3 regions of the Streptomyces sp. NPDC047028 genome follow, and region 3 is predicted to be linked to each of the others. Evidence: riboswitches for the same ligand, from Rfam matches in the RefSeq annotation. Region 3 holds a riboswitch; each other region holds the start of a gene.
The links. A riboswitch is a leader RNA that binds a small molecule or an ion and turns the genes downstream of it on or off. The one in region 3 is predicted to bind cobalamin.
Positions count from the first base shown of each region.

Region 1: it holds a riboswitch for cobalamin, as region 3 does, so the genes downstream of both, ABZ854_RS10305 (cobalamin biosynthesis protein) here and ABZ854_RS07855 ((2Fe-2S) ferredoxin domain-containing protein) in region 3, are expected to answer to the same signal.
Region 2: it holds a riboswitch for cobalamin, as region 3 does, so the genes downstream of both, ABZ854_RS06190 (HoxN/HupN/NixA family nickel/cobalt transporter) here and ABZ854_RS07855 ((2Fe-2S) ferredoxin domain-containing protein) in region 3, are expected to answer to the same signal.

Region 1 is NZ_JBEYVS010000008.1:153,068-162,554, reverse strand. Features, by position in the region: gene ABZ854_RS10335 (hypothetical protein) at 1-258, opposite strand, end outside; gene ABZ854_RS10330 (alpha/beta fold hydrolase) at 690-1,787, opposite strand; gene ABZ854_RS10325 (class II aldolase/adducin family protein) at 1,983-2,666, opposite strand; gene ABZ854_RS10320 (lysozyme) at 2,825-3,604, shown strand; gene ABZ854_RS10315 (inorganic phosphate transporter) at 3,771-5,033, shown strand; gene ABZ854_RS10310 (hypothetical protein) at 5,065-5,292, shown strand; cobalamin riboswitch at 5,430-5,572, shown strand; gene ABZ854_RS10305 (cobalamin biosynthesis protein) at 5,672-6,616, shown strand; gene ABZ854_RS10300 (cobyric acid synthase) at 6,613-8,121, shown strand; gene cobN (cobaltochelatase subunit CobN) at 8,118-9,487, shown strand, end outside.
Region 2 is NZ_JBEYVS010000004.1:229,866-239,352, forward strand. Features, by position in the region: gene ABZ854_RS06160 (PP2C family protein-serine/threonine phosphatase) at 1-433, shown strand, start outside; gene ABZ854_RS06165 (hypothetical protein) at 581-1,636, shown strand; gene ABZ854_RS06170 (nucleoside hydrolase) at 1,668-2,639, opposite strand; gene thrS (threonine--tRNA ligase) at 2,868-4,121, opposite strand; gene ABZ854_RS06180 (hypothetical protein) at 4,490-5,266, shown strand; gene ABZ854_RS06185 (hypothetical protein) at 5,368-5,550, shown strand; gene ABZ854_RS06190 (HoxN/HupN/NixA family nickel/cobalt transporter) at 5,564-6,676, opposite strand; cobalamin riboswitch at 6,738-6,938, opposite strand; gene ABZ854_RS06195 (metalloregulator ArsR/SmtB family transcription factor) at 7,017-7,361, shown strand; gene ABZ854_RS06200 (glycoside hydrolase family 13 protein) at 7,824-9,470, shown strand; gene ABZ854_RS06205 (DUF4142 domain-containing protein) at 9,467-9,487, opposite strand, start outside.
Region 3 is NZ_JBEYVS010000006.1:72,734-82,220, reverse strand. Features, by position in the region: gene ABZ854_RS07860 (enoyl-CoA hydratase/isomerase family protein) at 1-813, opposite strand, end outside; gene ABZ854_RS07855 ((2Fe-2S) ferredoxin domain-containing protein) at 909-1,307, opposite strand; cobalamin riboswitch at 1,368-1,490, opposite strand; gene ABZ854_RS07850 (hypothetical protein) at 1,685-4,633, opposite strand; gene ABZ854_RS07845 (HSP90 family protein) at 4,636-6,483, opposite strand; gene ABZ854_RS07840 (hypothetical protein) at 6,564-7,547, opposite strand; gene ABZ854_RS07835 (SWIM zinc finger family protein) at 7,639-9,487, opposite strand, start outside.

The DNA.
Region 1 (9,487 bases), on a different contig from region 3:
GGAGAGCGTGGCCTTGCCGTCTCCGGTGGCGCCGTCGCTGCCGGGGCCGAGGGCGGCGTCCGCCCAGCAGGCGACGCGGACCGCGCCGGCCAGGCCGGTGCGGGCCATTCTGGCCAGTTCGGCCGGGGCGGGGGTGCCCTCCGGGGGCCGGGGTGCGGGGCGGCGCGGGCGCCGCTGGTTCACAGCTCTCGGGACGGCGGCCAGGGGCCGCGGTCGGACGAGTCGGAGCCTGGAGTCGCGCGGGATACGGGACGTCACGGCTGCAGTCTTCCTGCTGACGGTCCGAAAACCCAAACGGAATGCCGCCGGGAGCGGGTGGACGGGCCCGCGCGTCCGCTCGACGGCGGTCCGGGCGGCGGATTCAGGCCAGTCGTACGGCCTTGAACGGAATGCCGGGAACCGGTGCTTCCCGGCCCTGCCCGATGGGTGCGCCGCCGAGGCGGCAGCGGGCCCGGTACGAGCCGGGAGCGGGCCCGGTACGAGCCGGCAGCGGGCCAGGTACGAGCCGGCAGCGGGCCCGGTACAGGCCGGCAGCGGGCCCGGTACGAGCCGGCAGCGGGCCAGGTACAGGCCGGCAGCGGGCCCGGTACGAGCCGGCAGCGGGCCCGGTACGAGCCGGCAGCGGGCCAGGTACAGGCCGGCAGCGGGCCAGGTACGAGCCGGCAGCGGGCCGGGAGCGGGCCGGGGGCTCACATCAGCGGGGTCAGGAACCGGCGCACGCGCTCCTCGTACCCCTCCGGGTCGGGGTTCCACATGGCGCCGTGCGGGGCGTGCGGAACGGTGTGCAGCGCGACCAGGTGCGGCTGGTGGGCGGCCATCCGGCGCGAGAACTCCCAGGGTGCCACCGCGTCCCCCGGGCCGTGCAGGATCAGGGTGGGCACGGCGAGCCGCTCGTGGCCGTCGGCCGCGGCGGGGCCGCGCGTCCGGTCGGCGTGCAGTCCGGCGCGGCCCTGGGCGGCCCGCACCGCGAGCGGCAGCAGCGGCCCGGGGGTGTGCCGGGCCCGGGCGAGGGCGCGCAGCGTCGCCTCCCAGCTGAGCACCGGGGAGTCCAGGACCAGACCGGCCACGCGGTCCCGTACCGCGGACCGCTCGGCGGCGCGGAGCGCCATGGTGGCGCCGGTGGACCAGCCGAGGAGGACGACGCGCCGGGCGCCGTAGCGGACGGCGTAGCGGATGGCGGCGTCCACGTCGCGCCACTCGGTCTCGCCGAGGTGGTGGAGGCCGTCCGGCGGGCGGGGGGCGCCGAGGTCGCCGCGGTAGGCGAGGGCGAGGACCGGCAGGCGGCGTTCGTGCAGGAACCGCATGACGTTGAGGGCGTGTTCGCGGGTGGTGCCGAGGCCGTGCACGGCGATCACCCAGGTGTCCCGGGCGCCGGGCACGAACCAGGCGGGCAGGGAGCCGAGTTCGCCGGGCACGTCGATGTCGGCGTGGTCGAGGCCGAGGGCGGTGCCGGGGTTGCCGACGTGCAGGTTGGGGGTGAGCCAGACGGAGTCGCCGGGCGCGAGGGTGCCGTGCGTGACGCCCTGGAGTCGGCGGACGACGGTGTCGGCGGTGTGTTCGGCGGAGTGCAGGACGTCGCCGACGACGGCGTGGGAGCCGTTCCCGGCGAGGCCGTAGGTCCCGGGGCGCAGGGTGGCGAGGTCACGGGTGAGCGTGACCTGCCCCGCGGCCGTGCGGTGCACGGTGAGCCGGGGTTCGGTCGGCAGGGGACGGCCGGCGGGCGCCTTCAGGGCGGCATCGCTGGCGAGCCGGCCGACGGCGACGGAGGCCGCGCCGGCCGCGAGCATCCCGGTGAACGCGGCGGCGGTGGCTCTGAGGGCGGCGGTCGCTGTGACGGTGCGCACGGCTCCAGTGTCCCGGCGCACCCCACGACCGGCCAGCGGAACGCCGGTACGGGGTGACGGCCCGGGGCGGGGTGACGACCCCGGGCGGGCCGACAGCAGGGTGCGAAGGGGACTGCGGGCGGGTGGTGTGGGCACGGGCTACCTCCGTTGGCCGTATCCCTTCAGGCGTTCCCCGGTCTCGGCCAGTTGTGCCTCCGTCAGCAGAGAAGGCGTCAGGCCGGGCACGCCGGACGCGGTCAGCCACAGGCGGCACATCCACTCCAGCTGGGCGGTGCGGTCGTAGGCCTCGTCGAGGGTGGCGCCGTAGGTGATCGTGCCGTGGTTCCGCAGGAGGCAGCCGGAGCGGCCGTCGAGGGCGCGGAGCATGTTCTCGGCCAGTTCGTCGGTGCCGTAGGCCGCGTACGGGGCGACGCGGACGCGGCCGCCGAGGGCGCTGGTCATGTAGTGGATCGGGGGCAGTTCCGTGACGAGGGTGGAGACGGCCGTGGCGTGCACGGCGTGGGTGTGGACGACGGCCCGCGCGCCGGTCGTGCGGTAGACCGCCAGGTGCATCGGCAGCTCGCTGGTCGGCACGAGCGTGCCGCGTACCTGCCGGCCGGCGAGGTCGACACCGGTGAGGTCGGCGGGGGTCAGCCGGTCGTAGGGCACGCCGGACGGCGTGACCAGCACGACGTCCCCGACACGTGCCGAGACGTTGCCGGAGGTGCCGACGACGAGCCCGTCGGCCACGCTGCGCCGGGCCGTCGCGACCACCGCCTCCCAGGCCCGAGCCTCCGACGCCCGCGTCTCTTCGTCTCTCGTGTCCCGCAGCGGTTCAGCCATGCCGTGATCCTCCCAGCCGTCCGGTCCGATCGTCGTACCGCCGAATGAGTGGACCCGTACGAAACGCCGCGAAAATCCGCTCATTGGATGATCAGTCGGCATTCAATGATCCCTCTTGCTCGCTGGACGATGTTTCACCGCCACAGCTGGGGGGACGCATGGCCCGTCATCGCACACCTTCCCGTCGCCGTCCCCGCCGCCGTCTCGGCGTGCTCGCGGTGACCACCTCCGCGCTCACCCTCCTCACCGCCGCCACGGCGACCGCGGTCCCGGCCTGGGGGCCGCCCGCCACGGTCGCGAGCCTGCCCCGGGGCCACGACGTCTCCTCTCACCAGCGCAACGTCGACTGGCCCGAGGCCCGCGCCAACGGATCCCGGTTCGTCTACATCAAGGCGACCGAGTCCACGACGTACCGCAACCCGTACTTCGCCGAGCAGTACGGCGGCGCGGGCGACGCGGGCGTGATCAAGGGCGCGTACCACTTCGCGCGCCCCGACCGGTCCTCGGGCGCCGCGCAGGCCGCCTTCTTCGTGCACAACGGCGGCGACTGGCAGGCCGACGGGCAGACCCTGCCGCCCGCGCTCGACATCGAGTACAACCCGTACGACCCGAAGCACGAGTGCTACGGGCTGAGCCACGGGCAGATGGTCGACTGGATCTGGTCCTTCAGCGACGAGATCAAGCGGGAGACCGGGCGCCGCCCGGTGATCTACACCACCACCCACTGGTGGGACACCTGCACCGGGCGCAGCACCTCCTTCGCCCGCTCGCACGCCCTGTGGATCGCCCGGCACGGCTCGCGGGGTCCGGGCACACTGCCCGCCGGCTGGGCGTACTGGACCTTCTGGCAGTACGACACCAAGGGCGGTCTGCCGGGCGACCAGAACCTCTTCAACGGCTCGCCGAGCCGGCTGCGGACCTTCGCGCGCGGGTGGTGACCGAGGGGCTCGCGGGGCCGGGGCACACACCGGCGCACCACGGAATCACAGGCGGAAGCACGGCCCCCCGTTACCGACATCGCGAGTCCCGGCCCAGTTCACCTTCCGTTCACTCAGATTGCCTACGTTCGACGAGCCAATGACGCTCGAACGATTGCCTGGGTAAATGGAAAGCTTCTCGCTGATCCTCGCGATTGTGGTCGTAACCGCACTTGCGTTCGATTTCACGAACGGTTTCCACGACACCGCCAACGCGATGGCCACCACCATCTCGACCGGTGCCCTCAAGCCCAAGGTCGCGGTCGGCATGTCCGCCGCACTGAACCTTGTAGGCGCTTTCCTCTCCGTGGAGGTCGCCAACACGATCTCCAAGGGTCTCGTCGATGAGAACGGCATCCGTCCCGAGGTCATCTTCGCCGCCCTGGTCGGCGCGATCCTCTGGAACCTGGTGACCTGGCTGGTGGGTCTCCCCTCCAGCTCCTCCCACGCCCTGATGGGCGGCCTGGTCGGCGCCACCGTCGCCTCCGCGGGCTTCGGTGCCGTCCACGGTGACGTGCTCGTCACCAAGGTGCTGCTCCCCGCGGTCGCCGCGCCGGTCGTGGCCGGCATCGCGGCGATGCTCGCCACCCGGCTCTCCTACGGCGTCGGCGGGAACGCCGGCGGCGAGGCCACCCGCAAGGGCTACCGCGCGGGCCAGATCGCCTCCGCCGGCCTGGTCTCCCTCGCCCACGGCACGAACGACGCGCAGAAGACGATGGGCATCATCACCCTCGCGCTCGTCGCGGGCGGTGCCCTCGCCCCCGGTTCCAACCCTCCCACCTGGGTGATCCTGTCCGCCGGCATGGCGATCGCGCTCGGCACCTACATCGGCGGCTGGCGGATCATCCGCACCATGGGCAAGGGCCTCACCGAACTGCAGCCGCAGCAGGGCTTCGCCGCCCAGACCAGCGCGGCCACGGCCATCCTGGCCTCCTCCCACCTCGGCTTCTCCCTCTCCACCACGCACGTCGTCTCCGGCTCGGTGATGGGCGCGGGCCTCGGCCGCAAGGGCGGTGTGGTCCGCTGGTCCACGGCGACCCGCATGGTCGTCGCCTGGGTGCTGACCCTGCCGGCCGCCGCACTGGTCGGGGCGCTCGCCGAGTCCGTGACGGACCTCGGGGACTGGGGCACCGGTGCCGTCGTCGTGTTCCTGGTCGCCTCCAGCGCCGCGATCTGGAAGCGGTCCCGCCGCGAGGTCGTCGACAGCTCCAACGTCAACGATGTCGACGCCGCCGAGGAGCCGGCCGGCGTGGTGACCACCGCCATCGCCATGGTGACCCCGCCCCCGGTGGGCCCGGTCCCCGCCGACCTGACGGCCACGATCCCGGCCCCCGCCGAGACCTCCGCACCGGTCGTCGCTCCGGCGGTGCCGCCGGCCGCCGCCGTCTGACCCGGTCATTCCGGACAACCAAGGAAACGACATGAAGATCGACTGGGCGGCCATCGGATCCGTCTTCGGCGTCAGCCTCGTGGTCACCGTGGGACTGGTGACCCTGTTCACCCTCGGCGTCACCGGCCTGGCCCGCCGCGAGCGGGCCGCGGCCGAGGGCAACTCCGCCGCGCTCGCCGTGACCGGCGCCTACGTCTGCTTCGCGGCCTGCGCGGCGGCGGTGGCGTACGGCCTCTACCTGATCGTCGGCAAGTCCTGACCAGGTCCTGACCGACCGTCTGGAAGGCCCCACCCGGCCGCATGCACCGGGGTGGGGCCTTTCGCATGTCCGAGGAGACACACCGCCGGTGTGGGGATCGGCACACTCTCCCCCCGCAGGTCAACGGCAAGTTGACGGCCGTTCCGGGGGCGTGGTGGACTGCCCGGGCCATGTACGGCGGCAGCAGAGGAAGCCGGTGTGAATCCGGCGCGGTCCCGCCACTGTCACCGGGGTAGCAATCCCCGGGAGCCAGGAACTCTCACCGCCGGTCTCGTCAACCCAGGGCGCGGACACCCTGAGTGAGGACATACCGCCATGCTCGGCTGCCGAACGAGGATTCTTCACCGGCCCTTCGCCGTGCCCGCGGCCGGCTGAGCCGATGGGTGCCGATCGCAGTTACGCGTACGGCGCCGCCGCCGGCCTCCTCGGTGACCTGCTCCTCGGCGACCCGCGCCGCGGGCACCCGGTCGCCGTGTTCGGACGGACGGCCGCGGCCGTGGAGAGCGCGTTGTGGCACGACCACCGGGGCTGGGGCGCGCTGCACACCGCCGTGTGCGCCGGAGGCGCCGTCGCCCTCGGGGCGCTCGCCACACACGCCGTACGCCGCTCCCCCGCCGCCTCCGCGGCCCTGACCGCGGCCGCAACCTGGGCGGTGGTCGGCGGCACGTCGCTCGCCCGGGAGGCGCGGACGATCGGCCGCGCCCTGGAGTCGGATGACGTGGAGGCGGCCCGCGCGCGGCTGCCGCACCTGTGCGGCCGGGACCCGCAGGCCCTGGACGCCGACGGGATCGCGCGGGCCGTGGTCGAGTCGGTCGCCGAGAACACCTCGGACGCGGTCGTGGGCGCCCTGGTGTGGGGAGCGGTCGGCGGAGTGCCGGGCCTGCTCGGCTTCCGGGCCGTCAACACGCTGGACGCGATGGTCGGTCACAAGTCCCCCCGCTTCCGCCGCTTCGGCTGGGCCTCCGCCCGCCTCGACGACCTCGCCGGCTGGCCGGGGGCACGCCTGACCGCCGTACTCGCCACGCTCGCCGGACCCGATCCGCGCGGTGCCGCACGCGCCTGGCGGGCGGACGCGCGCCGGCATCCGAGCCCCAACGCCGGGCCCGTCGAAGCCTCGTTCGCGGGCGCCCTCGGCGTGCGGCTGGGCGGCACCCTCTCCTACGGCGGCCGGGTCGAGCACCGCCCCGTGCTGAACGGCGACGCCGGACGCGCGGTCCGTGTCACCGACGTCGACCGGGCCGTACGGCTCTCCCGCCGGGTCGGCCTCCTCGCGCTCGGCGTGACCGTCGCCGGGCGCCTCCTCCTGAAGGGACGTGGGAAGTGAGCGGGGGTCTCCTCGTCGCCGGCACCACCTCCGACGCCGGCAAGAGCGTCGTGACGGCCGGGATCTGCCGGTGGCTGGTCCGCCAGGGCGTGAAAGTCGCGCCGTTCAAGGGGCAGAACATGTCCCTCAACTCGTTCGTGACCCGCGAGGGCGCGGAGATCGGGCGGGCCCAGGCCATGCAGGCCCAGGCGTGCCGTGTCGAGCCGACCGCGCTGATGAACCCCGTCCTGCTGAAGCCCGGCGGGGAGCGCAGCAGCCAGGTGGTGCTGCTCGGCAAGCCGGTCGGCGAGCTGAGCGCCCGCGGCTACCACGGGGGCAGGCAGCAGCAGTTGCTCGGCACCGTGCTGGACTGCCTGGCCGAGTTGCGGGGCACGTATGACGCGGTGATCTGTGAGGGGGCGGGCAGCCCGGCCGAGATCAATCTGCGGCGGACCGACATCGTCAACATGGGCATCGCGCGCGGCGCGCGGCTCCCCGTCCTCGTCGTCGGCGACATCGACCGGGGCGGCGTCTTCGCCTCCTTCTTCGGCACCGTGGCCCTGCTCTCCCCCGAGGACCAGGAACTGGTCGCCGGTTTCCTGGTGAACAAGTTCCGCGGCGACGTCAGCCTGCTCGAGCCGGGCCTGGACATGCTGCACGGGCTCACCGGGCGGCGCACCTACGGCGTCCTCCCGTACCGGCACGGCCTCGGCATCGACGAGGAGGACGGGCTGCGCGTGTCCCTGCGCGGCACGGTCCGGGAGTCGAACGTCGCCCCGCCGGTCGGCGAGGACGTGCTGCGGGTCGCCGTCTGCGCGGTCCCGCTGATGTCCAACTTCACCGACGTCGACGCCCTCGCCGCAGAACCCGGCGTCGTCGTCCGGTTCGTGGACCGGCCCGAGGAACTGGCCGACGCCGACCTGGTGGTGGTCCCGGGCACGCGCGGGACCGTGCGGGCGCTGGAGTGGCTGCGCGAGCGGGGACTCGCGGACACGCTCGTCCGACGGGCCGCCGAGGGGCGTCCGGTCCTCGGGATCTGCGGCGGCTTCCAGGTGCTCGGCGAGCACATCGAGGACGACGTCGAGTCCCGGGCGGGCGAGGTCGCCGGGCTCGGTGTGCTGCCCGTGCGGGTGCGGTTCGCCCGCGAGAAGACCCTGACCCGGCCGGTGGGCGAGGCCCTCGGCGAGCGGGTCGAGGGCTACGAGATCCACCACGGGATCGCCGAAGTGACCGGCGGTGACCCCTTCTTGGACGGCTGCCGGGTCGGCCAGACCTGGGGCACGCACTGGCACGGCTCGCTGGAGTCGGACGGCTTCCGGCGGGCCTTCCTGCGGGAGGTGGCGGCCGCCGCGGGCCGCCGCTTCGTGCCCGCGCCGGACACCTCGTTCGCCGCGCTGCGCGAGGAGCAGCTCGACCGGCTCGGCGACCTGATCGAACAGCACGCGGACACGGACGCGCTCTGGCGGCTCATCGAGTCGGGCGCGCCGCAAGGACTGCCCTTCATCCCACCGGGAGCGCCCGCATGAGCACAGTGTTGTTGTTGTCGACCGCCGACACCGATCTGCTGGCGGCCCGGGCCTCCGGCGCCGGCTACCGGATCGGCAATCCGACCCGCGTCGACGTCACCGGCGAACTGCCGGCGCTGATCGAGGGCGCGGACCTAGCGGTCGTACGGCTGCTCGGCGGCAAGCGGGCCTGGGAGGACGGGCTGGCCGCGCTGAAGGCGGCCGGCATCCCGACCGTGCTGCTGGGCGGCGAAACGGTCCCGGACGCCGAGCTGATGGCCGAGTCTTCCGTGCCGGCCGGTGTCGTCGCCGAGGCGCTGAGGTACCTGGTGGAGGGCGGCCCGGCGAACCTGCTGGAGCTGTCCCGGTTCCTGTCGGACACCGTGCTGCTGACCGGCGAGGGCTTCGAGGAGCCCCACAAGATGCCGGAGTACGGCCTCCACGGCTCGTACGCCGTGCGGGAGGGGCGCCCGACGGTCGGCGTGCTCTTCTACCGGGCGCACGAGCTGAGCGGCAACACCGGCTTCGTCGACACGCTGTGCGAGGCGATCGAGGCGCAGGGCGCCCACGCCCTGCCCGTGTACTGCGGTTCGCTGCGCGGCGCGGACGCCGGGCTGTACGAGCTGCTGGGCCGGGCCGACGCCCTGGTCGCCACCGTGCTCGCCGCCGGCGGCACCCACGCCTCGCAGGCCTCGGCCGGCGGCGACGAGGGGTCCTGGGACATCGGGGCGCTCGCGGACCTGGACATCCCCGTGCTGCAGGGGCTGTGTCTCACCTCCTCGCGCGACGCCTGGGACGCGTCCGACGCCGCCCTCTCCCCCATGGACGCGGCGATGCAGGTCGCGATCCCGGAGTTCGACGGACGGCTGATCACGGTCCCGTTCTCCTTCAAGGAGCAGGGCCCGGACGACGTGCCCGTGTACGTCGCCGACCCCGAGCGGGCGGCCCGCGTCGCCGGGATCGCCGTCCGGCACGCCCGGCTGAAGCACAAGCCGAACGCCGAGAAGAAGATCGCCCTCGTCTTCACCGCCTACCCGACGAAGCACTCCCGGGTCGGCAACGCGGTCGGCCTGGACACTCCCGCCTCGGCGGTCCGGGTGCTTAACGCCCTGCGCGAGTCCGGCTACTCGCTCACCGAATACCCCTCCGGCGGCGACGAGTTGATCCACCGCCTCATCGAAGCCGGCGGACACGACGTCGAATGGCTGACCGAGGACCAGTTGGCCGCCGCGCCCGCGCGGGTGCCGCTGGCCGACTACCGGGCCTGGTTCGAGCAGCTCGACCCGGAGCTGCGGGACGCGATGACCGAGGCGTGGGGCGAGCCGCCGGGCTCGCTGTACGTCGACGGCGACGACATCGTGCTGGCCTCCCTCCAGTTCGGGAACGT
Region 2 (9,487 bases), on a different contig from region 3:
CGCGACCGCCGTGCTCATCGGCTTCCCGGCGGCCGGATCCGGCGTCGTCGAGGTCGTCAACTTCGGTCACCTGCCGCCCCTCGCCGTCGGCCCGCACGGCATACGCCCGCTGCCCGCCGGGAACGGCGTTCCGCTCGGCCTCTGCGACCTCGTGGGTGGACTGCCGCCCCTGAGGCGGGTGCCGCTCGCGGCCGACGAGACGCTGCTGCTGGTCAGCGACGGGGTCACGGAGGCGCGCGATGTCTCCGGCGAGTTCTACCCCCTGCGGGCCGAGTTGGCGCGGGCGATCGCCGCGGACCCCGGGCGGGCCGAACCCCGGCGCCTGGTACGGCGGGTACGGGAGGGGGTGCTTCGCCACACCGGCGGGCAACTGGCCGACGACACGACGGCGTTCGCGGTACGGCGGGCGCGGGCGCCTCGGGCGCCGTCATAGGTGGTGTCTCGTCCGACGGCGCGTCGTGGCTGAGCGCGCAGTTCCCCGCGCCCCTTTGGGGGCGCGGCCACTGGCCCGGAGTCTCATGTGCAGCGGATACGGTGCTGGTTGCAGGAACCGACTGGCGCGACGACAGGGGAGGGGACCATGCCCGGAACCGTGCTGCTGCTGGCGGCTTCGCCGCTGGGGCGGTCGTGTGTGGTGGACGCGGCCGGTGTGCTCCCCGTCCTCGCGGCCGTGGCCCCTTCGGTGCTGGCCGGTACCGAGACGGCCAACGTCGTCGAACTCGCCGACCCGCTCGACCCGCAGGCCGTTCTCACCCGGCTGCGCGCGGCGGCCGCCGCTCCCGGACCCCTCACGCTGTACGTCACCGGGCAGCTGCATCTCGACCGCCGGCAGCGCCTGCCGCATCTGGCGCTCGCCCGCACCACCCCGGCGACCGTCCGCTACACCGCGCTGCCCTGGCACTGGATCCGTGAGGAACTGCGGCTGCGGCCGGCCGGGGCCACGGCACTCTTCGTCGACCTGCACACCGACGCCGACACCTGGCAGTACCTGGCGGGCCGCCCGCTCGACTCGGGCCGCGACAACGCCGTCTACGGCCGGATCGCCCCGCCGCCCGGCCGGCGGGGGCTGGCGGAGCCGACGTACATGAAGGCCGTGGCGACGCTGCTGCGCAGCGGGCACCGGCCGCCCTCGGAGCAGTTGCACCAGCAGGCCGTGGCCAGGCTCGGGGACGAGGCGGCGACGAACATCCTGCTCGGCGCGCGGGCCGCGCACAGCGGTGACCCGCACGCCGCCATCAGCGCGGCGGTCCGGGCCGGCCGGTACGCCGAGGCCGACGCGCTCGCCGGGCGCTGGGAGCAGACCGCCGCACGCGCGCACGGTCCCGCCTCCGAGGACGCCCTGCACTGGGCCGAAGTCCGCGCCGACCTGGCGATGTTCGCGGGGGACGCGGCGGGCAGCTGCCGGGCCTGGCTGACCGTCGCCGGGACGCGGCTGGGCGCCGGGCAGCCGGTGGACGCGGCCGCCGTGGAGGCGGCCGTGGACCGCGCCCACCACCAGTGGGGCCGCATCGAGGACCCGGCCCGGGCCCGTGAACTCGGGCCTGCCCTGGCCCAGTTGCGCCTGCGGGTCCCGGGCCGCCGCGAGGGTGCCCTGGAGAACGTCCAGCAGCACCTGCGGCAGCTCCAGACCCAGTGACGGCGGCGTCGTCGCGGGCCGCCGGACGGGCTCAGCGCCGCTCGACGGTCTCCAGGTACAGGCCGACGTAGCGGTCCACGTCCACCTCCAGGCCCACGTCCACCAGGGTCTGCATGCGGGCGCCCTCGTGGATCTCGGCCTCGCCGGGTCGCGGGCGGCGGTCCACGACCGTCTGGCCCCGGGTGGGTCCGGGGGCCAGGGACACCTCGACCGGGAGGCGGCGGGTGGTCAGGCCCGCGGGGTCGGCCACGGCGCAGACCGCGCCCGCGTCGCCGAGGCCGCCCGCCTCCTCGGCCTCCGTGGGGCCGCCCTGGGAAGTCGGCCGGTGGGCGAGGAGGTCGCCGGCCAGCCGGGTGCCGGGGTCGGTGCTCGCGCGCAGGCGGTGCACGTCCGTACCGGGGACGACGACCCGCATGAACACGTCCAGGCCGTACATGGTGATCGGTACCCCGGCGGTGAGGAGGATCGCCGCCGCCTCCGGGTCGTGCCACACGTTGAACTCGGCGACCGGGGTCGCGTTGCCCGTCGCGACGGCGCCGCCCATGAAGACGATCCGCTCGATGTTGCGGGTCACCTCCGGGTGGGTGCGCAGCAGCAGGGCGATGTTGGTGAGGGGCGCGGTCGGGATCAGGGTGACCGGGCGGGGGCTGGCCAGGATCTCCCGGTGCAGGAGCGTCACCGCGTCCACTGCGGCCGGGGCACGGGTCGGCGCGGGCAGGCCCAGGTCGCCCATGCCGTCGTGGCCGTGCACATGCCGGGCCGAGCGGGCCGGCTCGATCAGCGGCCGCTCGGCACCCCGGGCCACCGGGATGTCCGGGGCACCGGCCCGCTCCAGCACGGTCAGCGTGTTGCGGACCACCCCGTCGACGTCCGTGTTCCCGGCGACACAGGTCACCGCGCGCAGGTCCAGCCCCGGGTGGCGTACGGCGAACAGCAGGGCCAGGGCGTCGTCGACCCCGGTGTCGCAGTCGATGATCACGGGGATGGCGGGCCGGTCGCTCACAGCGGACTCCTTCCGTCGGGACCGACCTTAGAGCCCGCACCGAGAGACCGCGCGTCTCACGGCCACGGTCGTCTCACGGGCCGGCCTTCTTACGGCCCCGGCCGTCTTACGGGCCCGGTCCGCTCTCAGCCCCAGTCCTCTTACGGCCACGGTCGTCTCACGGCCCCGGCCCTCTCGCGGCCCCCGCCTTCTCGCGGCCCCCGCCTTCTCGCGGCCCCGGCCGTCGTCCTACGGCCACAGCCCGGACCCCCGGGCCGCCACCCTCTCGCCGATCCGTCGCAGCAGCTCCGGGGCGGGCATCGGGCCGGGGCGGCGGCCGTCCCGCAGGCGTACGGCGGCCAGGCCCGCCTCCGCCTCACGGGCGCCCAGCACCACCTGGTACGGCACCAGGCGGGCCGCCCGGATCCGGGCGCCCAGGGTGCCCCGGTCGGGGCCCGACAGCTCGGCCCGCAGCCCCAGGGACTCCGCCTCCCGCACCAGTGCCGCCGCCCGCTCCCGCTGCTCCTCGGCCACCGGCAGCACGGTCAGCTGCACGGGCGCCAGCCAGGCCGGGAAGGCGCCGCCGTGGGTCTCGATGAGGTGGGCGACGGCCCGCTCCACGCTGCCGATCACGCTGCGGTGCACCATGACCGGGCGGTGCCGGCCGCCGTCGGGGCCGATGTAGTGCAGGTCGAAGCGGGCGGGCTGGTGGAAGTCGATCTGCACGGTCGACAGGGTCGACTCGCGGCCGGCCGGGTCGGCGATCTGGACGTCGATCTTCGGGCCGTAGAACGCGGCCTCCCCCGCCTCCTCCTCGTACTCCACGCCCGCCGCGTCCAGCACCTCCCGCAGCAGTGCGGTGGCCCGGTGCCACAGCGCGGGGTCGGCGACGTACTTGCCGCCCTCGCCGGGCAGGGACAGGCGGTGCCGTACGGCCCGGATGCCGAGGTCGGCGTAGGCGCGGGCGATCAGTTCCAGGGCGGCGCGGGCCTCCTCGACGGCCTGGTCGAGGGTGCAGAAGATGTGGGCGTCGTTCAGCTGGATGGCCCGGACCCGGGTCAGCCCGCCGAGCACCCCGGACAGCTCGGCCCGGTACATGGTTCCCAACTCGGCGATGCGGAGGGGTAGTTCACGGTAGCTGTGGGAGCGGGAGCGGTAGATCAGGGCGTGGTGCGGGCAGAGGCTGGGCCGCAGGACCAGTTCCTCGGCCGCACTGACGTCCTCGGGCCCACCGGAGTCCTCGAAACCGCCCAGCCTCATCGGCGGGTACATGTCCTCGCTGTAGTGGTCCCAGTGCCCGGAGATCTCGTACAGCTCGCGTTTGCCGAGGACCGGCGAGTACACGTGCCGGTAGCCGGCCCGGCGCTCGGCGTCCCGGACGTACTCCTCCAGGGTGTGGCGTACGACGGCCCCGTCGGGCAGCCAGTAGGGCAGGCCGGCGCCCATCAGGGGGTCGGTGCCGAAGAGGCCGAGGTCGCGGCCGAGGCGGCGGTGGTCGGGCAGGGGGGCGTTCTCGTTCACGGGCGGAACCTCTCGCTGAGGGAGGCGGACACCCCGTGAGAGGACCGACACGACCGCTGGCACGGCCGAAGCCCCGGGGCGTTCGCCCCGGGGCTTCGGATGACTGGCTCAGGTGTCAGCGCGCCGGGACGGTCTCCGGCGTCGTCGTGCCCCTCGGGCACATCGCGGACTTCGCGGACTTCTGGGCGGCGCGCTGCATACGAGGACCGTAACAAGCCGCCGCGCCCGCCCTCAACGCAATTGCTCACTCGTACGGACCGGAGCGCTGGTGGGGTCGGCCCCGCGATGGTGCCGTGGGGGAAGGCGGCCTCTCCCCCCACCGGCCCGACCCCCGACCAGGAGGCACCCCGATGACCCCTGCCGCGATATCCCGCCGTGCCCTCCTCCTGGCCGTCGGTCTGGTCACCCTCTCCGGCTGCGCCACCCTCGGCCTCGAACACCCGGCGACCGCGCCGACGCCGACCCCGACGATCGACCGGCCGACGCCCACCGCGAAGGCGCCGAACCGGGCCGACGGCTCCACGCTCAGCGACGCGCAGGCCCGTGAGGCCCTCATCACGGAGACCGACCTGGGGCCGCCGTGGACCGCCACGCGCGGGGCGGCCACCTGGCGGGACGGTCTGCTGAAGGCGAGCACCTCGGCCGGGGACTGCCAGCGCCTGCTCGACGCCCTCTACGACGACGAACTCCTCGGTGGCCCGCCGCGCGTCGCCGTCGGCCTCGACGACACCGACACCGACGCCCAGATCCGCTTCCAGATCGGCGCACGCCGGCCGGCGGACGTCGACGGGGCGCTGGCCTGGCTCGGCGGCATGCCGTCGCAGTGCGCCCGGTTCACGGCCACCACGGAGGCCGGCACCCTCGAGGACATCCAGGTCACCGACGCCCCGCTGCCCGACGTCGGGGACGTACGCCAGGGTCTGCACATCACCGTGGCCGCCCTCACCCGCGACGGGGACCAGCTGCTCCTGACGATGGACGTGGCCGCCGTCCGGGTCGGCACGGACGCCTTCGCCCTCACCAACGGCGGTCTGGGCGACGTACCGAACGACGCCACGCAGGCAGCCGTGCAACTGGGCGCACTGCGCCTGGCCGACGTGCGCAAGCAGGGCCGGGCCCAGGTCTGAACACCCTTGCGCCCCTTGCCGATCCAGCCGTCCGTCCCTAGGTTGAACGGCACCCCGCCCCTGCCCGACCGACCCCCCACCGCTGTTGCTGCGAGGTCCCCGTGCCCGAACGCACAAGCGCGAGCCCCCACTCCCGGCTCCGCGCCCTGAGCGCGACCCCCACCGCCCGAAGCGTCGCCGCCGCCGTCCTCACCATCGCCGCCCTGATCACCGCGGGCAACGCGATCCCGGCCCACGCGGCGGAACCGGCACCCTCCCTCACCGCCCCGGCCGCCGGGCACTGAGGCAGCAGTTCCCTCACTCCGACGCCGCGGGTGCCTCCAGGGTCCAGCGGTCCTCCACGCGGGCGAGGCGCCAGTAGGAGAGGGCGAGGGCCCAGACGACGACGAAGAGACCGACGATGATGTAGCCGACGCTGTCCAGGTTGAGGCCGGCGATCCAGGTGGTGACGGCGTCGCTCAGGGCGAACTTGTCGTGCAGGACGCCGACCAGTTCGATCGTGCCGATGAAGAAGGCGACCGCGATGGACAGGCCGGTGATGGTGAGGTTGTAGAACACCTTGCGGACGGGGTTGGAGAACGCCCACTGGTAGGCGAAGTTCATGAACGTGCCGTCCAGCGTGTCGAACAGGCTCATGCCGGCCGCGAAGAGGAGCGGCAGGCACAGCACCGCGTACCACGGCAGTCCCGCCGCCGCGCCCGAGCCGGCCATCACCATCAGCGTGACCTCGGTGGCCGTGTCGAAGCCGAGGCCGAACAGGAAGCCCAGCGGGTACATCTGGCCCGGCCGGGACACGGACCTGGTGAGCCGGCCCAGCAGCCGGTTCATGAACCCCCGGGAGTCCAGGTGCTGTTCGAGTTCCTTCTCGTCGTACGTCCCCGCCCGCATCGCGCGGAACACGCGCAGGATGCCGACCAGGGCGATCAGGTTGAGCGCGGCGATGAGATAGAGGAACGTGCCCGAGATCGTCGTACCGAGGAACCCGAGCACCCGGTGGGTGGCCGAGTGCTCGTCTGTCACCTTTCCGGCCAGCGAGGTGCCGCCCGCGATCAGCAGGGCGAGCAGCACGACCACGCTGGAGTGGCCGAGCGCGAACCAGAAGCCGACGGACACCGGCCGCTTGCCGTCGGCCATCAGCTTGCGGGTGGTGTTGTCGATCGCGGCGATGTGGTCGGCGTCGAAGGCGTGCCGCATGCCGAGGGTGTAGGCGGTGACGCCGAGGCCGATGCCGAAGACCTCGTGGCCGACCTTGTAGTGCTGCGGGGCGACCAGCAGGAACAGCACGCCGAACGCGACGACGTGCAGGGCGGCGATCACGGCCAGCAGCCCCGCCGTGCGGTAGGTGTCCTCCCGCCGCCACTTGAAGGTGTTCGGCCCGGGGGCGTCCGGTCCGGTCGAGCTCGGCCTCACGGCCGTACTGCGGGCAGGGTCGGGCAAGGTCATCCGGTTCACGCTCCAGCACCTCGTGGATCACTTCGTGAGCTGCCGTGGCCGGTCTCCTGGCTGACGGGTCGCGCGTTCGCCGTCCCTGCCTTCCCGGTCGTACGACCAGTGGCCCGGCGGGTGCCGGACGGGACGAGAACTCCCCGATCACAGTGGCGAGGGCCGCGTCGGCATGGACCCCTGAGGGGCCGTCACCGACTTCCCGAACACCACGGCGTGCCTACGGTAGAGGTGCGGGCGGGTGCCTGCATAGCTGCATACCTGGGCAGGTATTCAAGATCACATCGCGGCCTGCGAAGATGTCGGCATGCATCTCGTGCCTGCCGACCGAGCGGACCGTCGCACCATCGACGGTCACCGGGTGTGCGAGGCGATCGCCGCCATCGGCGACGCGGGCCACGTACGCACCTGGGCCGACCGCTTCTCCCTGCTCGCAGACCCCAACCGGCTGGCCCTCCTGCTCGCCCTGCACCGCACGGGCCCGCTCGCCGTCTCCGACCTCGCCATCGCCACCGGCATGAACGACCCCGCCGTCTCCCAGGCCCTCCGCCTGCTGCGCGCCGCCGGCGCGGTAACGGGCGAGAAGGAGGGCCGCGTGGTCCGCTACCGCTTGGTCGACGAGGAGATCGCAGCGGTACTCCAACACTGCTGAACCCGCCTGCCCGCCGCCCACCAAGGCCCCCTCCCGCCCCACCGAGTCGTCCGCCGGGGGTTCCTTCCGTCCCGCCGGGTCGTCCGTCGGGGGTTCCTTCCGTCCCTGCGGGTCGTCCGCGGGGGGTTCCTTCCGTCCCACCGGGTCGACCACCAAGGGTCCCTCCCGCCCCTGCGGGTCGTCCGCGGGGGGTTCCTTCCGTCCCACCGGGTCGACCACCAAGGGTCCCTCCGCCCCACCGAGTCGGCCGTCCGGGGCCCCCTCCGGGCCACCGAGTCGGGCCTCGGCGGTTACTTCTCGATCCAGCGAGTCGGGTGGTGGGTGGGCGAGGCCGGGGGGTTCGGGGGCGGAGCCCCCTGAGGGGCCCAGCGCGGCGCCGCCGCACGAGCACCAACCCGGCCCAGTGTCACCGCGCCCCAACCCCAATGTTCCCTTTCCGGGCAATGTGGACAGAGTCCAGGTATGGCAGACCTCTCCCCCCGCAACCCCGACTGGTGGCGCCAGGCAGTCATCTACCAGATCTACCCCCGCAGCTTCGCCGACGCCGACGGCGACGGACTCGGCGACCTCAACGGCATCACCGCCCATCTCGACCACCTCGCCACCCTCGGCGTCGACGCCCTCTGGCTCAGCCCCTTCTACCCCTCCGAACTCGCCGACGGCGGCTACGACGTCGCCGACCACCGTGACGTCGACCCCCGCCTCGGCACCCTCGACGACTTCGACGCCCTCGCCGCCGAGGCCCACCGCCTCGGCCTGAAGGTCGTCGTCGACCTCGTCCCCAACCACACCTCGCACCAGCACGCCTGGTTCCAGGAGGCCCTGCGCTCCGCCCCCGGCTCCCCCGCCCGCGACCGCTACGTCTTCCGCCCCGGCCGCGGCCCGCACGGCGAACTCCCGCCCACCGACTGGCAGTCCGTGTTCGGCGGCACCGCCTGGCGCCGTGTCCCCGACGGCGAGTGGTACCTCCACCTCTTCGCCCCCGAGCAGCCCGACCTCAACTGGGCCAACGAGGAGGTGCGCGCCGACTTCCGCACCACGCTCCGCTTCTGGTCCGACCGCGGCGTGGACGGCTTCCGCGTCGACGTCGCCCACGGCCTCGCCAAGGACCTCACCGAGCCACTCCGCGACACCGGCGACATCGGCGCCACCGGCGAGGACGCCCTGCCCCGGGTCCCGCCCGGCACCCACCCCCACTGGGACCGGGACGAGGTCCACGAGATCTACCGCGACTGGCGCCGCGTCTTCGACTCCTACACCCCGCCCCGCACCGCCGTCGCCGAGGCCTGGGTACCGGACGCCCGCCGCGCCCTGTACGCCCGCCCCGACGAACTCGGCCAGGCCTTCAACTTCGAGTACCTGCAAGCCGGCTGGGACGCGGACGAACTGCGCGAGGTCATCGGCGGCTCCCTCGCCACCGCCCGCGCCGCCGGCGCCTCGGCGACCTGGGTGCTGTCCAACCACGACGTCGTCCGGCACGCCACCCGCCTGATGCTCCCGCCCGGCACCGACCCCGACGCCTGGCTGCTGTCCGGCGGTCACGCGCCGGCCGTCGACCAGGAGGCCGGCCTGCGCCGGGCCCGCGCGGCCACGCTGCTGATGCTGGCGCTGCCGGGATCGTCGTACGTCTACCAGGGCGAGGAACTCGGCCTGCCCGAGGTCGCCGACCTGCCCACCGAGGTCCTCCAGGACCCCATCTGGGAGCAGACCGGCCACGTCCGCAAGGGCCGCGACGGCTGCCGGGTGCCCCTGCCGTGGACGACGACCGGACCGTCGTACGGCTTCGGGACCGGGGCCTCCTGGCTGCCGCAGCCGGCGTCGTTCGCGTCGTACGCCGTCGAGGCACAGGCCGGTACCGAGGGCTCCACGCTGGAGCTGTACCGCACCGCCCTGCGCCTGCGCCGCAAGCTGCTCCAGGGCGAGTCGCTGACCTGGACGCCCGGGGCGCCGGCCGGGGTCCTGGACTTCGCCCGCACCGAGGCCTGGCGCTGCGTCACCAACCTCACCGCCGCGCCCGTGCCCCTGCCCCCGGGCGAGGTCCTGCTGGCCAGCACCCCGCTCCCGGAGGCGGGACTCCTCCCGCCGGACACCACCGTGTGGCTGGACTAACCCGCCGTCGGGGCCGG
Region 3 (9,487 bases):
GAGGGTGACCTTGAGGGACGTGGGTGACCGGGTGAGCAGGGTTTCGGCGGCTTCCTTCGCGGCCGGGTCGTCGTACGCGAGGAGCCGGCCGACGATCTCCTCGACCGTGCCGGCGGCGTAGCAGGCGTCGATCCACTCGCGCCGGCCCGCCAACTCCCCTCGCGGCGGCGGCTGCACGCGGCCGGCCAGTGCGTCGGGTACGGGACTGTCGGCGAGGTCGTCCAGGAAGGCGTCCAGGGCGGTGGACGGCAGGTAGTGGTCGGCGAGACCGCAGAGCAGGGCGTCGGCGGCGCCGATCTGCTCGCCCGTCAGCGCCAGGTGCGTACCGAGTTCGCCGGGGGCCAGGGCGAGCAGGTGGGTGCCGCCGACGTCCGGGACGAAGCCGATGCCGGTTTCCGGCATGGCGATCCGCGACCGTTCGGTGACGACCCGGACGCTGCCGTGCGCGGAGATGCCGACCCCGCCGCCCATCACGATCCCGTCCATGACGGCCACGTACGGCTTGGGGTAGCGGGCGATGCGGGCGTTGAGGTGGTACTCGTCGCGCCAGAACGCCGCCGAGGCGGCGCCGTCGCCGTCGCGGGCGTCGTCGTGCACGGCACGGATGTCGCCGCCCGCGCACAGGGCGCGCTCCCCCGCACCCGTGACGACCACGGCCGCCACGGCCGGGTCGTGTTCCCACGCGGTCAGCGCCGCGTCTACGCGTCGGACCATCTCGTGGTCGAGGGCGTTGAGGGCCCTCGGCCGGTTGAGGGTGATGCGGGCGACCCGGCCGGTGGTGCGGAACAGGACGGGTTCCTCGGCGGCGCTCATCAAGACACCTCCGTCAGGTTCCGGGCCACGATGACACGCATGATCTCGTCGGTTCCTTCCAGGATGTGGTGGACGCGCGGGCAGTCGCGTGAGTCTCAGGGGTTCAGCGTGCGGCGCGGCGGGGTGAAGGTGTACAGGTCGAGGATGTCCGGCAGGGGTGCCACGCCCGGGCCGCCGGCCCGCACCCAGGTGACGATGTCCTCGGTCGCGTCCGGGTCGTTGACGAGACCGAGCCAGACCGGCCGCGCGCCGGCGGCCCGGCCCGTCGCGGAGGGCTGTACGACCATGACGTTGGCCTGGTCGCACACGTCGAGGCAGTCGGAGACGCGCACCGGCACCGCCGCCCGCAGCCGCGCGGTCTGAGCGGCGTGGTCCACCCCGGTCACCTTGGGGCTCCCGCAGCAGCAGTCCCGGCACACGACGACCCGGCACGGCACCGGTTGACCCACCTCCGCGGCCCCGCCCGGCGGCTCTTCCCACGGCTTCTCCGGCACGGCACACCACTCCCCTCCCGGGGAGATCCGCCCCGGGGTCGGTCGAGGAGGCGACCGCGTGAGTCTCCTGGCTCCCGGGTCGCCGCTCACCCCGCCTTCCCACCCCGGTCGGGGCGGTGGCCTGCCGGAACTCGCTCACCGGTCACAGTGGCGGGACCGCGCCGGATTCCCACCGGCTTCCTCGGACCGCCGTCGCCTGTTGTCACCGGTCATCATCTCACCGGGAGGGGCGGACCCCGCATCCGGCCGGTGTACGGGACGGCTCGGCCGGTGTACCGGACGGCTCGGCCGGATCAGCGGCCCCGCCCGACCGGATCGCGGACTCCGCCGGGCCGGTTCAGCGGCTCCCCCCCCCGCCGTGTCAGCGATCGGCGCCCTCACTCCTCGTCGCGCAGGCGGGCCGCCAGGGAGGTCAGTGGTTCGGTTTGCTCGGTGTGGCCGAGGGCGGTCAGGCGGGAGATGGCCGCGTCGAGGCGGGTGAGGGCGGGGGCCGGGCGTTCCAGGTAGACGCCCTCGACCGCGCCGGCGAGGCGGACGCACTCGGCCCACTCCCCGGCCCGCTCCTCGTCCGGTCCGGGCTCGCCGAGCAGGGTGAGGGCCTTCTCCAGGGCGGTGAGAGCGTCTTCGTAGGCGCCGGCGTAGGCGTTGACCCGTCCGTGCTCGTAGGCCAGCGCGGTGTCCAGGGAGCGGCCGCGAGCCTCGTACCCGGCCTCGCGGGCCTCGTCGGCGACCCGGCCGGCGTGGGCGAGGTACGCGAGGGCGTCGGTCAGGCCGTCGGCTCCCTCCCGCTGGGCCTGGAGGCGGGCGAGTTCCCGCAGGCAGTTGCTGAGCTGCTCGTAGCGCGGGGCCTCGGCGTGGGCGGCGATAGCCTGGTCGGCGGCCTCGCGGGCCCGGCCGAACTCGCCGGATTCGCCGAGGAGTACGGCCGTCTCCGCGGCGATCATGGCGTGGCTGCCGGGATCGTCGTCCCAGGCGGCCGACTCCGCGGCGAGGACGACGAACTCCGCCGTGGCGGCCTTGAGGTCCTCGCCCTCGTGCAGGGCCCGGGCGCGGATCAGGCGCAGTTGGGCGACGAGCCGGTCGTCCACTTCTCCCGCGGTGACGTCGGGTTCGGCGAGGAGGGAGTCGAGCAGCGCGATGCAGTCCTCGACGCGGCCGAGGTCCAGGGTGAGCTGGGCCGCGTTGCTGTAGGCGCAGAACGCGTCCGTACGGCTGCCGTGGCGCAGGTCCAGTTCGGCCGAGCGCGTCAGGTGGCGCAGCGCCTCGTCGGGGCGGCCCAGGCGCATCGCGGCCTCGGCCAGGCCGGCGTGGAGGCGGGCGGCGCCGACGGCGTCGGCCGGCCAGTCGGCGGCGAGGCGGAGACTCTCGGTCAGGTCGGCGTGCGCGGCCTCGGCGTCGTGGAGGCCGAGCTGGAAGCGGGCGCGCAGTCCGAGGGTGCGGGGCAGGTGCCAGCCGGGGCCGTCGGCCCTGAGCCGGTCGAGGAGGGCGTCGATCTCGGTGACGGCGGCGGGCAGGTCGCCGGAGATGGCGTGCGTGCCGGCCCGCAGCATCAGGGCGCCGGAGATCTGGCCGGCGATGTCGTGCCGGGTGGCGAACGCGTGCAGCGCGTCCACCTCGGCGCGGGCCGACGCGATGTGCTCCTCGCTCCGCGTGGTCTGCAGGCGCAGGCCGAGCGCGGTCGCCCGGAGCCGCAGCAGCCGGGCCTCCTGGTACGGGGCCAGGTCCGGCGTCTCCTCCTGGAGGCGGGTGACGGCCGCGTGGGCCTCGGTGAGCGCGGCGGCCTTCTCCTCGTCCGTGCCGGGGCCCTGCCCGGTGAGCTCGGCGGCGGCGAACGCGGCGCAGGCGCGGGCGACCGCCGCGTCACCGGTCGCGCCGGCCTCGTCGTACCGGGCGGCGGCCTGCTCCTGGAGCGCAGCCGCCGCGGCGAACTCGTCCTTCTCGCCGGCCCGGCTCGCCTCGTCGGCCAGCAGGTCCGCGCGGAGCCGGGCGAGCGGGCCGACGGCCGGGTCGTCGGGGTGGGTGTAGTCGGCGGCGGCGAGGAGTGTGCGCAGCCGCGCCCAGCAGGCCGTGGCGTCCGGGTGTCCCCCGGCGTCCAGGGCGCGGGCGCGGAGGACGAGTTCGGGCAGTGCCTCGGGTACGGCGGCTGCCGTGCGGGCGGTGGGCGCGGCGAGCGGGGCGGCCGTGACGTCCGGGGTGACGTCGTCGAGGGCGCGGGTGCGCAGGGTCAGTTCCAGGGCGTCCAGGAGGGGGGCGCGGTCGAGGCGTTCCCGGCGGCGGTCGGCGTGGGCGGTGGTGCCGTTGCGGCCGTCGAAGCGGGCGGCGAGGTCGTCGGCGCGGCCGTGCACCTCGACGCGCAGGGCGGACACCGTCCAGGCGCGGCCCGGGTAGCCGGCGGCGGGCAGGTGGCCGTGGCCGAGGGTTTCGACGCGCTGGAGGAGGACCTCGACGCCGGTGAGGAAGTCCAGCAGGTCGCGCGGCGAGTCGACCTCCTCGAACAGGTTGCGGTTCTCGGCGAGCAGTTCCAGGCCGCGTGCCTCGTTGCCGGTCAGCGCGCAGAACTCCAGGTGCCGGCCGACCTCTCCGGGCATCGAGGGGTTGCGGCGGCAGGCGCGGTAGCCGGCCAGGTGCAGTTCGCGGGCGCGGTCGGCGCGGCCGGTGCGCAGCAGGGGCAGCAGCGCGTACGACACGGAGCGGGCGGGTTCCTCCTGGCAGGACTCCTTGCCGGCGAGGACGGGCTCCCAGGTGTCCAGCGCGCGTCGGTCGTCGCCGGCCGCGAGGTGGTGGAGGGCGCGTTCGCAGGTCTCGCAGGCCTCGCAGTCGCTGAGCCGGGTACGGGCGCGGCCCGCCCACAGCTCGTAGGCGAGGGCGGTGTCCTCGCCCACGTGGGCGGCGAGCTGGTACGCCTGCCCGTAGTAGGGCTGGAGGCCGAGCCCGGCCCTCTCGTACCGGTCGCGCATCTCCGTCAGCCACTGGCGCAGGCTGGCCAGCGGGATCTCGGGCAGCGCGCGCAGGGCGCTGGCGACCCACTTGAACCGCCAGAACAGGGTGTGGCGCAGCCGCTCGTCGAAGACGTCGGGCTGCTCGTCGAAGAGGGTGAGCAACCGGGCGAAGACGACGGGTGACTTCCGGGGCTCGGAGCCGTAGGTGTACGCCTCCTGCAGTTCGAGGAGTGCGTGCACGAGCGGGCGGGGCTCGGCGAACTGCTCGGCGGCCTCGGCGAGTTCCTCGGCGGTGACGGTGCGGGTACGGCCGTAGGGGCGCCGGTCGTTCTCCTGGAGCGCCTGGTACAGCTCGTCCGAGCTCTGCGGATGGGGTGCGGTGGGCATCGTCAGCTGTCCTTGCGGAGGGCGTGGGCGAGGAGGTCGAGGAAGGAGCGGTTGATGAGGCTCGACTCGGCGGGCCTGAGGGGGCGCCGGGACAGCAGCGCGGCCTGCCCGTAGAGGGCTTCGGCGCTGGTCCGGGCCAGTTCGGGCTCGTCGATGGCGACGGCGGTGCGGACCAGCGGGTTGAGCTGGTTGAGGATCAGCTGGGCGCGGGGTGCCTCCTGGCGCAGGGCGCCGAGGATGTCGCCCCAGAGGCCGCCCTCCTGCTCGCGGGCGAGCTGGGAGCGGGTGCGCTCGTGCCGGGCCTCGCGGCTGTCGACCAGGAGGGCGGGTGCGGAGGCGGGCTGGAAGGTGCGCAGGGCGACGTCGCAGTCGAAGACGGCGAGGGCGTCGCGCGCCTGGGCGAGGTAGGCCGCGGCGGCCAGTTCCGTCTCCCGGTCGACGGGGTCGAGGTGCGCGGTGAGGGTCGCCGGGTCGAGGTCGGCGACGGTGGCCTCGGGCCTGATCTCCGGGAGCCGGTGGACCAGTTCACGGTCGTAGGTGTAGCCGCCGTTGACGACGCCGAGCCCGGCGGCCGAGGCGATCGCGGCGACCTGCCGGAACTCCTCCACGCTGGAGGTGACGAGCACGGTGCGGTGGGTGCGGGCGAACTCGTCGAGGGTGCAGTGCCCGTCGGTGGTCTCGAACGGCAGCCAGGGCAGCAGCATCCGCAGGATCTCGTCGTCGTGCACGGCGAGCGACTTCACGGCCAGGTGGTGGGCGTGCAGGAACCGGGCGAGCAGGTCCGGGTCGCTGGCGGCGGTACGGGCGATCCACGCGCGCAGCCGCTCGGCGAGGGCGTCGCGGACGGCCGCGAGGGTGTCGTCCTCGTACAGGGACTCGCGGGACGCCGTCGGGCGCAGGCTCTCGGCGTCGACGACGCAGCGGACGAAGAACGCCCACTCGGGCAGGATCTCCTCGGCCTGCTCGGACAGCAGCATGCCCTTGACGTGCACGCGGTGCCCGTGGCGCCGGCCGGCGGGTACCGCCTCGGGCAGCACGCAGGCGATACCCCTGAGGCCCACGGCCGGGAGGTCCAGCTCGATGGTGTCCAGGGGGGTGAAGCCGAGGACGTCCTCGCCGTACGCGGCGAGCGCGCGGGAGCGGGCTCCGGGGGTGGGGTACGTACGCGCCCAGGGTGCGGGCTCGGGGTTGACGGACGTGCCGGTGCCCGCGCTGTGGTCGGTGAAGGTCACCGGGTGGCGCAGCAGGGAGCCGAAGTGCCGCGCGAGCGCGTGCACCTGGGCCGGGCGCGTCCACTCTCCGGCGTCGGCGCGGGGCGTGAGCGTGACGGTGGTGCCGGGACGGGGGCGGCCGGACGCGGGCAGGGTGCGGACGGTGTAGCTGCCGTCGCCGCGGCCCCGCCACTCGACGGCAGGGGCGTCGGGGGTGCGGGCGGAGCGGCTCACGACGTGGATCTCGTCGGCGACGAGGAAGCAGGAGAGCAGGCCGATGCCGAACTGGCCGATGAAGTCGGCGCGCTGCTCGGCGACTTGCTCGGCGCGCTTGGAGCTGCGGCCGATCGTGGCGAGGAAGGTGTGCACGTCGGCCTCGGTGAGGCCGACGCCGTCGTCCTCGACACGGACCACCGTGTCGTCGGCGTACAGCCGGATGCCGAACGCGTCGGCGGGGGCGGCGGGTTCGAGGGTGTGCCGGGCGGTGAGCGCGTCGACCGCGTTCTGCATCAGTTCGCGCAGGTAGACGCGGGGGCTGGAGTAGAGGTGGTGGGAGAGGAGGTCGACGAGGCCGCGCAGGTCCACCTGGAAGGTGCGGTCGGCGCCGGCCGGGTTCGTGGGGGTGTCGGGCAGAGTCATCGGGCAGTCCGGGGGTGGCGTGACGGGAAAGGGAGGGGTGGGGAGGGGCGGGGTGGGGCGGTGCGGTGCGGGTTGGCGGCTCAGGCGTGGCGCGCGAGATAGGCGTACCGCTTCTCCGCGTTCGCCACGTAGCTCCAGGCCTCCGGGGTGTAGGCGCCCTTCAGCTCGCGGAAGACACGCGGGCACGTGTTGTTCTCGCCGGCCAGCGACAGCGCCACCGCGAACGTGTTGAAGTCGTGCTGCCAGCCCGGGCGGCGTTGGTGGGCGGGATGCAGGATGCTGCGCTCGGCGGCCTCGCTCAGCTCGGCCCTGACAACCGGGTGCTTGAGGCAGTCCGCGTCGTCGGACTCCATCCAGTCCTCGATGTGGGCGACGGCGACGACACAGCCGAGACGATGGCCGTCGGGGGCCCCGGCGAACGCCTTCCGGGCGAAGGCGAGGGCCTGCCCCGGCTCTCCGCCCCAGCGGGGCTGCAGTTGCGACACCCACTGGACGTGGGTCGCGAGGTCCAGCGGGTCGCGGCGCAGGGCGGCGTCGCGCCGGGTCTCGTTGACGGCGGGGCCCAGCGACATGCCGCGGCCGGAGGTGAGCAGGCGGCACCAGGGGCTGACCCACTCCGGCCGCAACTCGGCGGCCTTTAGGAGCTGCTCCTCGGCGATGACGAGCCGCTCGCGGAAGACCCGCCACTGTTGCGGGCTGACATCCGCGGCGCGGGCGCGGGTGCGGGCCTCCCAGCCCCAGCTGATGTACCGCGCCCCCGAGATCAGCAGGGCCGTCGCCCGATGCTCCTTGTCCTCCTCGACGGCCCGGCCGATCCAGTCCTGCACACCGGGCAGCTCGGCGAGTTCACCTAGGACCTGGTCGTCATGGCCCAGGTCGAAGGGGACGAGCGCCGCCTTGACCGACTCCCAGTCCCCCGCTTCGGCCGCGTGCACCAGGGTGAGGACTCGGGTGTCGCCGAGCGCCTGGAGCGTGTACATGCCGTTCTTCCTGCGCGGTGCGGGCAGCGCCCACGGATCCGCCTCCGGTCTTTGGCCGCCCCTGCCGAACAGCTTGCCGAACATGCCGCGCCCTCCCCTGGTCCCGCGTGATCGTTCGTGCAGCATAAGCGGCCCCACCGACAGCGCTGCCACAGGGTTTTTCCGCCGGCTCGGGTCAGAGGTCGGCCGGACCGCCCAGGCCGGTGAGGGCGCCCACCGGGTCGGGGTCGGGAGTGCCGCGCGGCCACCAGTCGTCCTGGCCCGGTTCGGACTCGTAGGCGTACCACAGCGCGTCCTGGCCGAGGCGGAGCTGGAGCCGGCCGCCGGGGTGGGTGAGGCGGTTGCGCCAGGGGCGGAACACGGGGAAGTCGGCGGCGAGCAGGAGCGGGCGGGCCCGGTCGAAGCGCCCGGCGGGCGGGTCCCAGGGGTCTTCGAGCACGGCCAGGCCGTCGAGTCCGCCCTGCCGCCAGGCGGCGACGGCCCGCGCGAGGTCGGCGGGGGTGCGGCCGGTGGCCGCGGCGAGCGTGGCGTACAGGGCGCGGGTGGCGGCGGTCAGTCCGGAGCCGGGGCGGGCGGCGGCGAGGCGCACCGCGTCCTGCCACAGGGTCAGTTCGCCGACCGGGTCACGACCGGTGCCGAGCAGGGTGTGCGCGCGGGCGGCGGCGTCGGTGGCGAGCTGGTCCAGCGCGAAGGGGTCGGGGCCGCCGGGCGCCGCCGGGTAGACGGGGGGCTGCTCGGGGTGCGGCGGCAGTGGCAAGGGGGGTGGCAGCGGCGGGAGTTGGCGCGGGGCGAGGGCCTCGGCCGCGCGGACGCCGGGCAGCGAACGTGGCTCCCGCTCCTGGGCGGCGCGGGCCGCGCGGGCGGCGCTGCGCCGGGAGAGCGCGTCGAGGAGTTCCCTTTCGCCCCGGCCGCGCAGCAGGAGCAGCACGAAGGGGTCGGCGTCGAGCAGACGGGCCGTCTGGTAGCAGAGGGCGGCCGCGTGTTTGCAGGGGTGCCCCGAGTCGGGGCAGCTGCAGCGGGGGGCGAGGTCGCCGGGGCCGGGCAGCAGGGGTACGCCGCAGTCGGCCAGGGAGTGCGGCAACTCCTTGTCGAGGAGGGCCGCGATGTGCCCCGGGCGGTCGGCGGCGGCGTCCAGGAAGCGGTCCCAGTCGTCGTCCTCCAGCGTGCGCAGCCGCACCTGGACCCGGTAGGGCCGCGGCCGGCTTCCCCGCACGTACGCCAGCACCAGCCCCGGCGTCACGGTGATCGCGTCTACGTGCCCCTGCTCGGCATAACCCCGCCCCCGCACCAGCCGCTTGACGTCGAGCGCCCCCCGCTCCAAGGCGTCGACCCATGCGTTCCCCCACCAACTCTCGGCGAACTCCTCCGCGCCGGCCGCACGTGCCGCGAACGCCGGAAACGTACGACGGAGGTCGCTGTCCCGGTGGGGTGCACCCATGCTGAGGGGAAGGCGAGGAGCGGCCGTGGCCGGCGCCGGCGCCTGGGCGGGAGCCGGCCCCGGGGCCGGGAGACGGCGCTGGTCCGGGCGGGCCTCGTCGGACACGACCTCGCCACGCCTCCCGCCGGCGGCCGCGGGGGTGCGGGGGGCGGTGTCGGCAGGGCGTGCGTCGGCCGGGCCGGTCGCGGTGGGGCCTGTGTCGGTGGGGCGCGGCCCGGCGGGATACGGCTCAACGGGCGCGGACCCGGCGGGATTCGGCTCCGCCGGACCAGACTCGGCACGGTAAGGATCAGCGGACCCGGGAACGGCCGGACGCGGCTCAACCGGCGCAGCCCCGGCGGGATACGGCTGGCCCGGCGCAAGCCCGGCGGGATACGGCTCGTCCGGCGCGGGCCCCGCAGGATTCGGCTCCGCCGAACCAGAGCCGGCGCGGTAGGGGGCAGCGGAGCCGGGCACGGCCTGGTCGGCTGTAGCGTGGTCGATTTGAGAGGGGCGGGCGTCGACCGTGTCGGGGGCGGGGTCGGTCGGACCTCTGGAGTCGGTGGGGCGCGGTCCCGCCGGATCGAGGTGGCGGGAACCGTGCTTG